3 regions of the Streptomyces sp. NBC_00775 genome follow, and region 1 is predicted to be linked to each of the others. Evidence: riboswitches for the same ligand, from Rfam matches in the RefSeq annotation. Region 1 holds a riboswitch; each other region holds the start of a gene.
The links. A riboswitch is a leader RNA that binds a small molecule or an ion and turns the genes downstream of it on or off. The one in region 1 is predicted to bind cyclic di-AMP.

Region 1 (3,424 bases):
GCAGGATCTCGTACGCACGGGCCTTCGTCCGGACACTCCCCGCACTGCTCATCGCCGTCGGAGCCGTCTACGACTACGTCACCCCGTCGGACTTCACCGCGGCCCCCCTCTTCACCGCCGCCCCCCTCGTGGCCGCGCCTCTGTACTCACTGCTGGGCACCGTCCTCACCGGCATCCTCACCCTCGCCGCCGTCCTCGCGGTCCACCTCAAGCTCGACATCGTCCTGAACGTCGACTCGGTCACCGAAGCGGCCACCGTGGCCACGGCCGCCGTCCTGGCCGTGCTCATCAACATCCTCGTCCGCCGCAGCGACGAACGGCTCGCCTCGGTCCGGGAGATCGCCGAGTCCGTGCAGCGCGCGGTGCTGCCGGAGCCCGAGGAGCGGATCGGCGGCCTGGAGGTCGCGGCGCGGTACGAGGCGGCGCAGGCGGACGCGTTCATCGGCGGCGACCTGTACGCGGTGCAGGACTCCCCGCACGGCGTACGGCTGGTGGTGGGCGACGTACGCGGGAAGGGGATGGGCGCGGTGGCCGCCGTAGCGGTGGTGATCGGGGCGTTCCGGGAGGCGGCCGAGCAGGAGGCGACGCTGGAGGCGGTCGCCTGCCGTCTTGAGCGGGCGCTGGCCCGCGAGGGGACCCGGCGGGACGGCCTGGACGTCTTCGAGGGGTTCACGACGGCCGTACTCGCGGAGATCCCGCACGACGCGGACGTCGTACGGATCGTCAACCGCGGCCATCCCCCGCCGCTGCTCCTGCACGCGGACGGCACGCTCGTCGCGCTCGCCGCCGAGGATCCCGCGCTGCCGCTCGGCATGGGCGAGTTGGGCACCTGGCCCGACCGGGCGACGGCGGCCGTATTCCCGAGGGGAGCCACGCTGCTCCTCCACACCGATGGCCTGTCCGAGTCCCGCGACAAGCGCGGGGAGTTCTACGATCCCGCCCCGCGTCTCGTCGGCCGCGCCTTCCCCGGGCCCGACGCCCTGCTGACCGCCCTCGCCGAGGAGGTCCGCCGGCACACGGGCGGCGCCCTGACGGACGACATGGCGCTGCTCGCCGTACGGCGTCCGGGGGAGGCGGCCGAGGGGCTTTCTTGATCGTTGTCACGAGGGGTGATCGGGCAGTGCCCCTCCGCATAACAACTGACACACCGTCAACTGAATCGACGTTTATGGAACGTGGCCAACTCGCCCGGTTTACGCCGGTGGTGACCCCAAAGTCCTGGCCAAAAGCGTTAACGATCAGTCCGAACAGCTTGGAATCCGGTACCCGGGTCTATTAACGTTCGATAACGCAGCGCGGTCGTCCCAGCCGTCACAAGAGATGGCTCCGTGCGCACGCGCCGAATCCCGCAAGGGAACCGGGGAACCACCAACTTGGGGTGAATCGAGCGTATTCCGTCGTGGGAACACGACAGGTATACGCGCGTAGGAGACCTTCCTGCTCCGAACCCGTCAGCTAACCCGGTAGGCGAGAAGGAAGGAAAGGAGTGCGCCCACGTGGCGTCCAACCGGCCTGCCCAGCCAACCTCGTTCGCGCCGAACGACACACAGCCCTTCGGCTACGCCTACGGCAACGACGAGGGGCCTTGGGAGGAGTGGAACCCCACTGAGGATTCCGTCCGTCCCGTTCGCGGCCGGCACCGCGTCAGCAAGCAGCGCGGTGGGGGACTCGCCCGCAGCTCCACGGTTCTCGGCGTCGGCGTCATAGCCGCCGTGGGCGCGGGTGGCATGGCCACCGCGGCGCCCGGCAAGCCGCCGGTGTCGATCTCGCTGCCCGACCTGTCGTCGGTCACCGACTCGGCCAAGGCCCTGATATCCGACGGCGATTCCGCTACGCCCAAGGGCTCTTCCACCCCGCTCACCAGCGCCGGCCTGACCAGCGCCGACACCGCGCAGGGCAGCACCGACGCGGGTGAGGCGCTGCGCGCCCGCATCATCCAGCAGGCCGAGTCGCAGCAGGACCAGGTCGACAGCGCGGCCCAGCAGGCCGCCGAGGCCGCCGCCGCGAAGCAGGCCGTCGCGCTCGCCGCCAAGCAGCAGGACGACGCCGAGGCCAAGGCCGCCGCCGCCAAGAAGAAGGCGGACGAGGAAGCCAAGCAGGCCGCCGAGGCCAAGCGTCTCGCCGAGCTCGCCAAGAGCTACTCGCTGCCCACCTCCTCGTACACGCTGACCGGGCGCTTCGGCGACGCCGGCTCCATGTGGTCCTCCGGCTACCACACCGGCCTCGACTTCGCCGCGCCCACCGGCACGCTGATCAAGGCGATCCACAGCGGCACCGTCACCGAGGCGGGCTGGGCGGGCGCGTACGGCTACCGCACGATCCTCACCCTCGACGACGGTACGGAGCTGTGGTTCTGCCACCAGTCGTCGATCAGCGTCAGCGTGGGGCAGAAGGTCGCCACGGGTGACGTCATCGGGCGCGTGGGCGCGACGGGCAATGTCACCGGGCCGCACCTGCACCTGGAGGTCCACCTCAACGGCGCCGCCACCGCGGTCGACCCGATGGCGTGGCTGCGCAGCAAGGGCCTCAACCCCTGAGATCGGCTTCTCCGGACCCTGAGACCGGCTTCGCCACCACTGAGGCCGGCTTCTCCAACACCTGAGATCGGCTTCTCCACCACCTGAGGCCGGCGTAGTTCTCTCCTGATTCCCGGCGGTCCTGACGACAACCCCCCGACGTCAGGGCTGCCGGTCCGGTCCGATCCGGTCTGTGCGGAATACAGCCATCCGGTGCGGGCGTTGAAGCTGATCATGACTTCTCTCCGCAAGCTTGGCTCGTCCGACCTCGAGGTCTTCCCGCTCTCTCTCGGCGGCAACGTCTTCGGCTGGACCGCCGACGAGGCGCAGTCCTTCGCCGTGCTCGACGCGTACGCGGCCGCCGGCGGCAACTTCGTGGACACCGCCGACTCGTACTCGTCGTGGGCCGAGGGCAACAAGGGCGGCGAGTCCGAGACCATCATCGGCAAGTGGCTCAAGGCGCGCGGGAACCGCTCCGACGTCGTGGTCGCCACCAAGGTCAGCCAGCACCCCGAGTTCCCGGGGCTGTCCGGCGCCAACATCAAGGCCGCGGCCGAGGCGTCCCTGCGCCGCCTGGACACCGACCACATCGACCTCTACTACACGCACTTCGACCAGCCGGAGGTGCCGGTCGAGGAGATCATCGGTGCGCTCGACGAACTCGTGAAGGCCGGCAAGGTGCGCCACATCGCCGCCTCCAACATCTCGCCCGAGCGGCTCCAGGAGTCCGTGGAGTTCTCCGACCGCGAGGGCCTCGCGCGGTACGTCGCCCTCCAGCCGCACTACAACCTCGTCTCGCGCGACACCTACGAGGGCCCGCTCCAGGAGGTCGCCTCCCGCACCGGCCTCGCCGCCGTCCCGTACTTCGCGCTCGCCTCCGGCTTCCTCACCGGCAAGTACCGCCCGGG
Region 2 (3,424 bases), 720 kb from region 1:
CCGCTACGACGGCCCCGTCGAACTGGCGACCTGGCGGTTCGCGACCGAGGTCGTGCGGATCGGCGGGCAGGACATCGCGCCCGGCGACCCCGTCCTCGTCGTACTGGCGGCTGCGGACCGTGACCCCGAGCGGTTCGAGCAGCCGGACACGCTCGACCTCTCGCGGCGTGACAATCAGCACCTCGGGTACGGCCACGGCATCCACTACTGTCTCGGCGCGCCGCTCGCCCGTCTGGAGGGGCAGACCGCGCTCGCCACGCTGCTCACCCGTCTCCCCGATCTCCAACTCGCGGGAGATTCTGCCGATTTGCGCTGGCGCGGCGGGCTCATTATGCGTGGATTGCGCACGCTTCCCGTGGAGTTCACACCAGGTCGGTAGGCATGCCGGACGACGGCTGTCGGGTGTGCCGGGCAACGGGCGTCCACCTGCGAAAAGGTGACGGTCCCTCAACTCCGTGATCTTCACGTGATCTGTGCTGCATCGACTTGTGACAAGCGTTCGAGTGCGGATACGTTCGATCACCAACGCGGCCCGCCTATCGCAGTGGCCGCTGTTGTCACTTGCTGTCACGCGAAAGGCTTCCGCATGCTCTCCGGGAACGGCCGTCATCGTCGCCCGCGTCAGGCCCCGGCTCTCATCGTTGCCGCGGGGGTGACCGGATCGGCGATCGCGATCCCGTTGCTCGGCGCCACCAGTGCGAGCGCGGCCGACGGCACCACCTGGGACCGGGTCGCGGAGTGCGAGAGCGCGGGATCGTGGAGCGCGAACGACGGGAACGGGTACTACGGCGGCCTGCAGTTGACCCAGGAGAACTGGGAGTCGTACGGCGGCACCCGGTATGCCCCGAGCGCCGACCAGGCCAGCCGCTCGCAGCAGATAGCCATCGCCGAGAAGATCCTCGACGACCAGGGCCTTGCCGCCTGGCCCACCTGCGGACCGCTTTCCGGGCTCAGCAAGAACTCGGGCTCCGTCGAGGTCGACACGGGCGTGGCGGACGACTCGTCGAGTTCCTCCGGCTCCTCGGACTCCTCCGACTCTTCCAGCTCCTCGGACTCGTCCGGTTTGGCGGACTCATCTCCCTCATCCGGTTCGTCTGACTCCTCCGATTCATCTGATTCATCTGATTCATCCTCGTCTTCCAGTGCCTCCTCGGACAAGGCCGAGAACACGACGAAGTCCGACACCTCCTCCAGCGACAGTGATTCACAGGATTCCGACAGCTCGGATACGGATACGGCGAAGAGTGACGACCCGGACAAGTCCGGGCAGAACGACGAGTCTTCGAGTGCGTCCGACAGTGCGACGAGTGGCGCGGGGCGTCACCGTGGCGACACCGCCGATGAGGGTGCGGCGGAGGGCGTGACCGACGGCCGTACGGACAGCGCTTCCGGGCGGCATGCCTCGCGTGGCTCCAGCGCCTCGCGCGACGCCGCCGACGGCTCGTACGTCGTCCGCACCGGAGACAGTCTCTGGACGATCGCCGACGCCCTTGACCTCGAAGGCGGATGGGCCGAGCTGTACGCCGAGAACAAGAAGACGGTCGGCACCGATCCCGACCTCATCGTGCCCGGTCAGAGCCTTGCAGTTGGTGCCGAATCGGGCGAAAAGTAGCGGGAGTTCGCGTCACGGTTCGCTGTGGAATGTCCGGTTTGGCGAGAGTGAGACATGAGTCTCAGAAGCCCTGATCGTCTTTGAAATTCCGGGTATCGACTGCTTACGGTCGTGACCGCTCGCCACAGCGGGCCCCGACGGTTGCAACGCCGAATCCTGCCAACGGCCGTACGGGAACAGTCGTCGCGTCAAGCGCCGTAGGCAGGAGCGGGGGACCCAAGGTAAGCGCCGCGCCCGGTAGTTCACCGGGAGCGGCTTGGGGTGAAGCCGTACGTCCGACGTCGTGAAGACGGGGGCCGTACGACCGGGCACTCACCCGCCCGAACCCGACAGCTCACCTCGCAGGCGTCGGTGAGGGGATCACTCCATGCTGTTTTCCAGCAAGGGCAAGCACCGCCGCCCGTTCAAGGCCGCCCGTGTCGCCACGCTCGCCGGCGTCACCGGTGTCGCCATCGCCGCCCCGCTGATGGCGGCCGGCAACGCCTCCGCGGCGACCGCGTCCGAGTGGGACGCCGTCGCCCAGTGCGAGTCCGGCGGCAACTGGTCCATCAACACCGGCAACGGCTACTACGGCGGCCTGCAGTTCTCGGCCTCCACCTGGGCGGCGTACGGTGGCACCGCCTACGCCTCCACCGCCAACCTGGCGTCCAAGTCCGAGCAGATCACCATCGGTGAGAAGGTCCTCGCCGCGCAGGGCAAGGGTGCCTGGCCGACCTGTGGCACGGGCCTGTCCAGCGCCGCGTACACCGGTGGGACGACCTCCAGCTCGTCCAGTGCCTCGACCACCCCGTCGAGCACCGCCACCTCCACCACCCGGACGACGGAGCAGCCCGCTTCCCGTTCCGCGGAGCGCCCGGCCGCCGCGAAGACCGTCACCACCCCGACCGGCAAGAAGGTCAAGAAGGGTGACGGCGAGTACAAGGTCGTCAAGGGTGACTCCCTCAGCTCGATCGCCGAGAAGAAGCACGTCAAGGGCGGCTGGCAGAAGCTGTTCAAGCTGAACAAGGACATCGTCGACGACGCCGACTTCATCTACCCGGGTCAGCAGCTTCACCTGAGCTGACAACGGGTCGCGGCTGCCGCCTGCCGCCTGCCGACGGCTCTCGGCGGAGAGCTGACAACGGGCTCGCAGCTGAACCACAGCCCTCTCCTATATGCGGTCTCCATAGTGGAGGCCTCGTGAGGGTCCCCCCGTCCCCACGGGCTCCCCGCTCAGGTGCGTCTTCCCCCGTACGCACCGGGGCGGGGCTTTTTTATGTACGGATTCATGTACGGGTTCATGTGCGGGGCCGCAGGTTTTTGTTCCGTTCGGAAACAATTTACTCTCGGTTCTGCCCAAGGGGTGGGCGACCGGCTGGCCGATCCCCCCGAGGCGGTTAGGCTCATGTCGCGGAGCCATCACAGGTTCCGCGTTACCCGCGTCACATCCCAGAAGGAGATGCTCGTGCCGTCCATCGACGTCGTCGTAGCCCGGGAAATCCTGGACTCCCGAGGCAACCCCACGGTCGAGGTCGAGGTCGGCCTCGACGACGGCAGCACCGGTCGTGCCGCCGTCCCGTCCGGCGCCTCCACGGGTGCCTTCGAAGCCATCGAGCTCCGCGACGGTGACCCCAACCGTTACCAGGGCAAGGGTGTCGAGAAGGCCGTCCTCGCCGTCATCGAGCAGATCGGCCCGGAGCTCGTCGGTTACGACGCCACCGAGCAGCGCCTGATCGACCAGGCGATGTTCGACCTGGACGCCACCGACAACAAGGGCTCGCTCGGCGCCAACGCCATCCTCGGCGTCTCGCTCGCCGTCGCGCACGCCGCCTC
Region 3 (3,424 bases), 1.3 Mb from region 1:
GGGACAAGGACACCGGCGCCATGTCCACCCCCGTGCTCCGCTCGTACGTGATGGACGCGCATCCCCCGGCGACGACGTACCCGTCCCTGCCCGGCCGCTGGGTGGGTGACCCCGCCTGGCCCTCCCCCTCGGTGACCCCGGTCTCGTACGCGCTCCAGGGGGCGCCGGTCCTGGTCCGTTCCCCCCAGCACACGGGGGTGGACGCGGGCCGCTTCTTCCCCTTCGGGAACGACGCGGATCTGCCGCCGGACCAGCGGGAGGAGGACGCGAGATCGGCGTGCTTCGAGTTCGAAGTGCCGGAGGAAACCTGGGTGTTGGGCCGTACCCGGGTCCGGCTGCGGCTGACGTCCTCGACCCCCCGGGGCCAGGTGATCGCCCGCCTCTGCGACGTGGCCCCCGACGGAGCTTCGACGCTCGTCACCCGAGGTGTGCTGAACCTGTCAGCGCGCTACGGCCGTGACCAGGCGGTTTCCTGGAAACCGGGCACTACGGAGGACGTGGTTTTCGACCTGAACGGCATCGGCTACGCGTTCCCGGCGGGCCATCGCATCCGCCTCTCCGTCTCCTCGGCGTACTGGCCCTGGATCTGGCCCCAGCCGGGCTCGGAGGCCGGCTTCACCCTGGATCCGGCGGGCAGCACGCTGGAACTCCCGCTGCGGGCACGGGAGTCGACGCCCTCGCTCACGTTCGAGGAACCGGAGCAGTCCGAGCCCCTGGGAGTCGTCGTCCCCGCGACGCTGGACGAACCCCGCCCGGAACGCCTGGTCGTCCGTGACGTTGCCGCTGGCACCTGGCGTCTGGAGGTGGACCCGCGCTACGGCGGCACGCGCGTGTACCCCGACGGCCTCGAATTCACCGAGGACGCGCTGGAGACGTACACGATCGACGCCTCCGATCCCCTGTCGGCCCGCGCCCGCTCGACCTGGTCGGTCCGCCTCCACCGCCCGGACCTGCCGTGGGACGCACGGGTGTCCACGACGTCCGAGATCACCTGCGACGCCGAGGACTTCATCACGTCCAACGAGGTGATCTGCAAGGACGGCGACGAGGTGGTCTTCCACCGGACGTGGGAAAGGAGAATCCCCAGAACGGCGGGCTAGAGGCCCAGGGGCGCCATAGGGAACGATCGCACCATGGCGCGATCGCGGACCGGGGAATTCCTGATGGACCTCGACGAGGGCATGCTCGCGTACTTCCGTGAGATGGCCCAGGAGATGGTCACGCGCTTCGGGATCTCGCGGGCGGAGGCGGTGGCGAGGATCAACAGGGCATACGAGGGGCAGCAGTTCGAGCCGTACCCCGACCTGATGTGCCACGAGCTTCCCGAATACTGGGGCTACGGCCTCTACTTCAAGCCCAACGCGGGCCGCCTCCCCGACGACGACCCCGACACGGATCTCTCCGCGTGGGAGGTCCGCCCGGCTCCGCCGAGGCACTCCCCCGCCTGGACGCTCGCACCGTAATGCCCGAGTTGCCCGCCTTGCCGCTTTGATTGCGCTTGGTCGCGTGAATTGGGTCACGCCCGACCAAACCCGGCGTCAGAGTCCCCTCGACGACTCCCCCTTTGCAAAAGGCAAGTTGAGGATCGAATTCCGGCGCAATCGGACGTTTCGCCCTCGCCATATCCAGGCTAAAGCGATCTTCACTGCGACATCAGGTCTTGTTCCCGACATGTGCTCTCGCATACGTTCGCCCCGATCCGAGCGGAACGCCGAATCCTGCCGCCGCCCGGAAACCCCACCCACCCACGCACGGCAGGAGCGGGGGACCCAGGTAAGCCGCCGATCCGGACCCCCGGAACGGCTAGGGGTGAAGCCGCGTCCACAGCGCGGCCGGGCATCTCCCGCCCGAACCCGACAGCTCACCTCGCAGGCACCGGAGAGGAAAATCGCCATGCCCGCACGAGGCAAGCACCGCCGCACGAAGACCAGCACCCTCACCCGCGGCATGGTCGCCGTCGGCACGAGCGGAGCCGCGCTCGCACTCCCCCTCGTGAGCGCGACCGGCGCCCACGCGGCCACACCTACACAGGTGGCGCAGGTGGCGCAGGTCGCGAAGACCGCCGCGACCACGACCACGGACATCCAGCTCCTCACCTACAAGGTGGCCGCGGGCGACACCCTCTCCACGATCGCGGCGAAGAACCCCACGAGCGGCGGCTGGAAGAAGCTGTACGAGGCGAACAGCGCGGTCATCGGCGCGAACCCGGCCGTGATCCGCCCGGGCCTGACGCTGACGGTGGGCACGAAGACCGTGAAGTCGACCGCGTCGAGCTCGACGGCGAAGGCAACCACGGCGACCGCCAAGTCCGCGGCGACCACGGCCACCCCCGCCTCCACCACGACGTACGCCAACAACCTCGACGGCTGGATCAAGCAGTCCCTGGCCATCATGGCCAAGTCGGGCATTCCGGGCACCTACAACGGCATCTACCGCAACGTCATGCGTGAGTCCTCGGGCAACCCCCTGGCCATCAACAACTGGGACTCGAACGCCGCCGCCGGCACCCCGTCCAAGGGCCTCCTCCAGGTCATCGACCCGACCTTCAACGCCTACCACGTCGCCGGCACCTCGACGAACCCCTACGACCCGGTCGCGAACATCACGGCGGCCTGCAACTACGCGGCGGCGGTGTACGGCTCGATCGACAACGTCAACGGGGCCTACTGACCAGCCCTCCCCCTGCCCGTCCCCCTACTACTCGTCCACCAGGTACCGGTAGACCGTCGACTGCCGGGCCTGGAACCCAAGACGTTCGTACAGCCGGTTCGCCGCCGGCCGGTCCGGCCGGGAGGTCAGATCGACGGTCCGGGCGCCCGCTTCCCGGGCCATCCGCAGAGCTTCCTGAGTCAGCAGCGCCGCGACTCCCCGGCCGCGCGCCGCAACGTCCACGACCACGTCCTCGATGCGGGCGCGCAGCCCGGACGGCATGGGAAGCAGTACCAGGGTCAGCGTGCCGACGATCTCGCCCGCGGCACGGGCGACCAGCACCGTGTTCGCATCGCAGGACACCATCCGGTCGACCGCCTCGCCGTCGAGGGGCTTGGCGGTCGACGACAACTGAGGCAGCAACCGGCCGAAGGCGTCGACAAGTTCTTGACTCGCTTCCCGGATGATCTCCACCTGAACGCTCATGCGCCGGAGCGTATCGGCCGCCTCCCGGACCGCAGGGGCACGACAGCGGGACGGCGGCGGGACGGGGATGTCGGCGCGGCCGGGCCTAACGAGCCTCGAACAGCCGCTCCAGCACCACGGCGATCCCGTCGTCCTCGTTCGACAAGGTCACCTCGTCGGCCACCGCCTTGAGTTCCGGGTGGGCGTTGGCCATGGCGACGCCGTGGGCGGCCCAGTCGAACATCGGGATGTCATTGGGCATGTCACCGAAGGCGAGGGTGGTGGCGGGGCCGAGCCCGAGGTGTTCGGC

Region 2: it holds a riboswitch for cyclic di-AMP, as region 1 does, so the genes downstream of both, OIC96_RS28615 (transglycosylase family protein) here and OIC96_RS25390 (M23 family metallopeptidase) in region 1, are expected to answer to the same signal.
Region 3: it holds a riboswitch for cyclic di-AMP, as region 1 does, so the genes downstream of both, OIC96_RS19485 (LysM peptidoglycan-binding domain-containing protein) here and OIC96_RS25390 (M23 family metallopeptidase) in region 1, are expected to answer to the same signal.

The regions. Positions count from the first base shown of each region.
Region 1 is NZ_CP108938.1:5,693,432-5,696,855, forward strand. Features, by position in the region: gene OIC96_RS25385 (PP2C family protein-serine/threonine phosphatase) at 1-1,094, shown strand, start outside; cyclic di-AMP (ydaO/yuaA leader) riboswitch at 1,328-1,485, shown strand; gene OIC96_RS25390 (M23 family metallopeptidase) at 1,497-2,537, shown strand; gene OIC96_RS25395 (aldo/keto reductase) at 2,751-3,424, shown strand, end outside.
Region 2 is NZ_CP108938.1:6,416,324-6,419,747, forward strand. Features, by position in the region: gene OIC96_RS28605 (cytochrome P450 family protein) at 1-379, shown strand, start outside; gene OIC96_RS28610 (LysM peptidoglycan-binding domain-containing protein) at 587-1,612, shown strand; cyclic di-AMP (ydaO/yuaA leader) riboswitch at 1,796-1,975, shown strand; gene OIC96_RS28615 (transglycosylase family protein) at 1,980-2,675, shown strand; gene eno (phosphopyruvate hydratase) at 3,051-3,424, shown strand, end outside.
Region 3 is NZ_CP108938.1:4,377,272-4,380,695, forward strand. Features, by position in the region: gene OIC96_RS19475 (CocE/NonD family hydrolase) at 1-1,100, shown strand, start outside; gene OIC96_RS19480 (hypothetical protein) at 1,134-1,463, shown strand; cyclic di-AMP (ydaO/yuaA leader) riboswitch at 1,733-1,890, shown strand; gene OIC96_RS19485 (LysM peptidoglycan-binding domain-containing protein) at 1,894-2,670, shown strand; gene OIC96_RS19490 (GNAT family N-acetyltransferase) at 2,698-3,135, opposite strand; gene OIC96_RS19495 (HAD family hydrolase) at 3,221-3,424, opposite strand, start outside.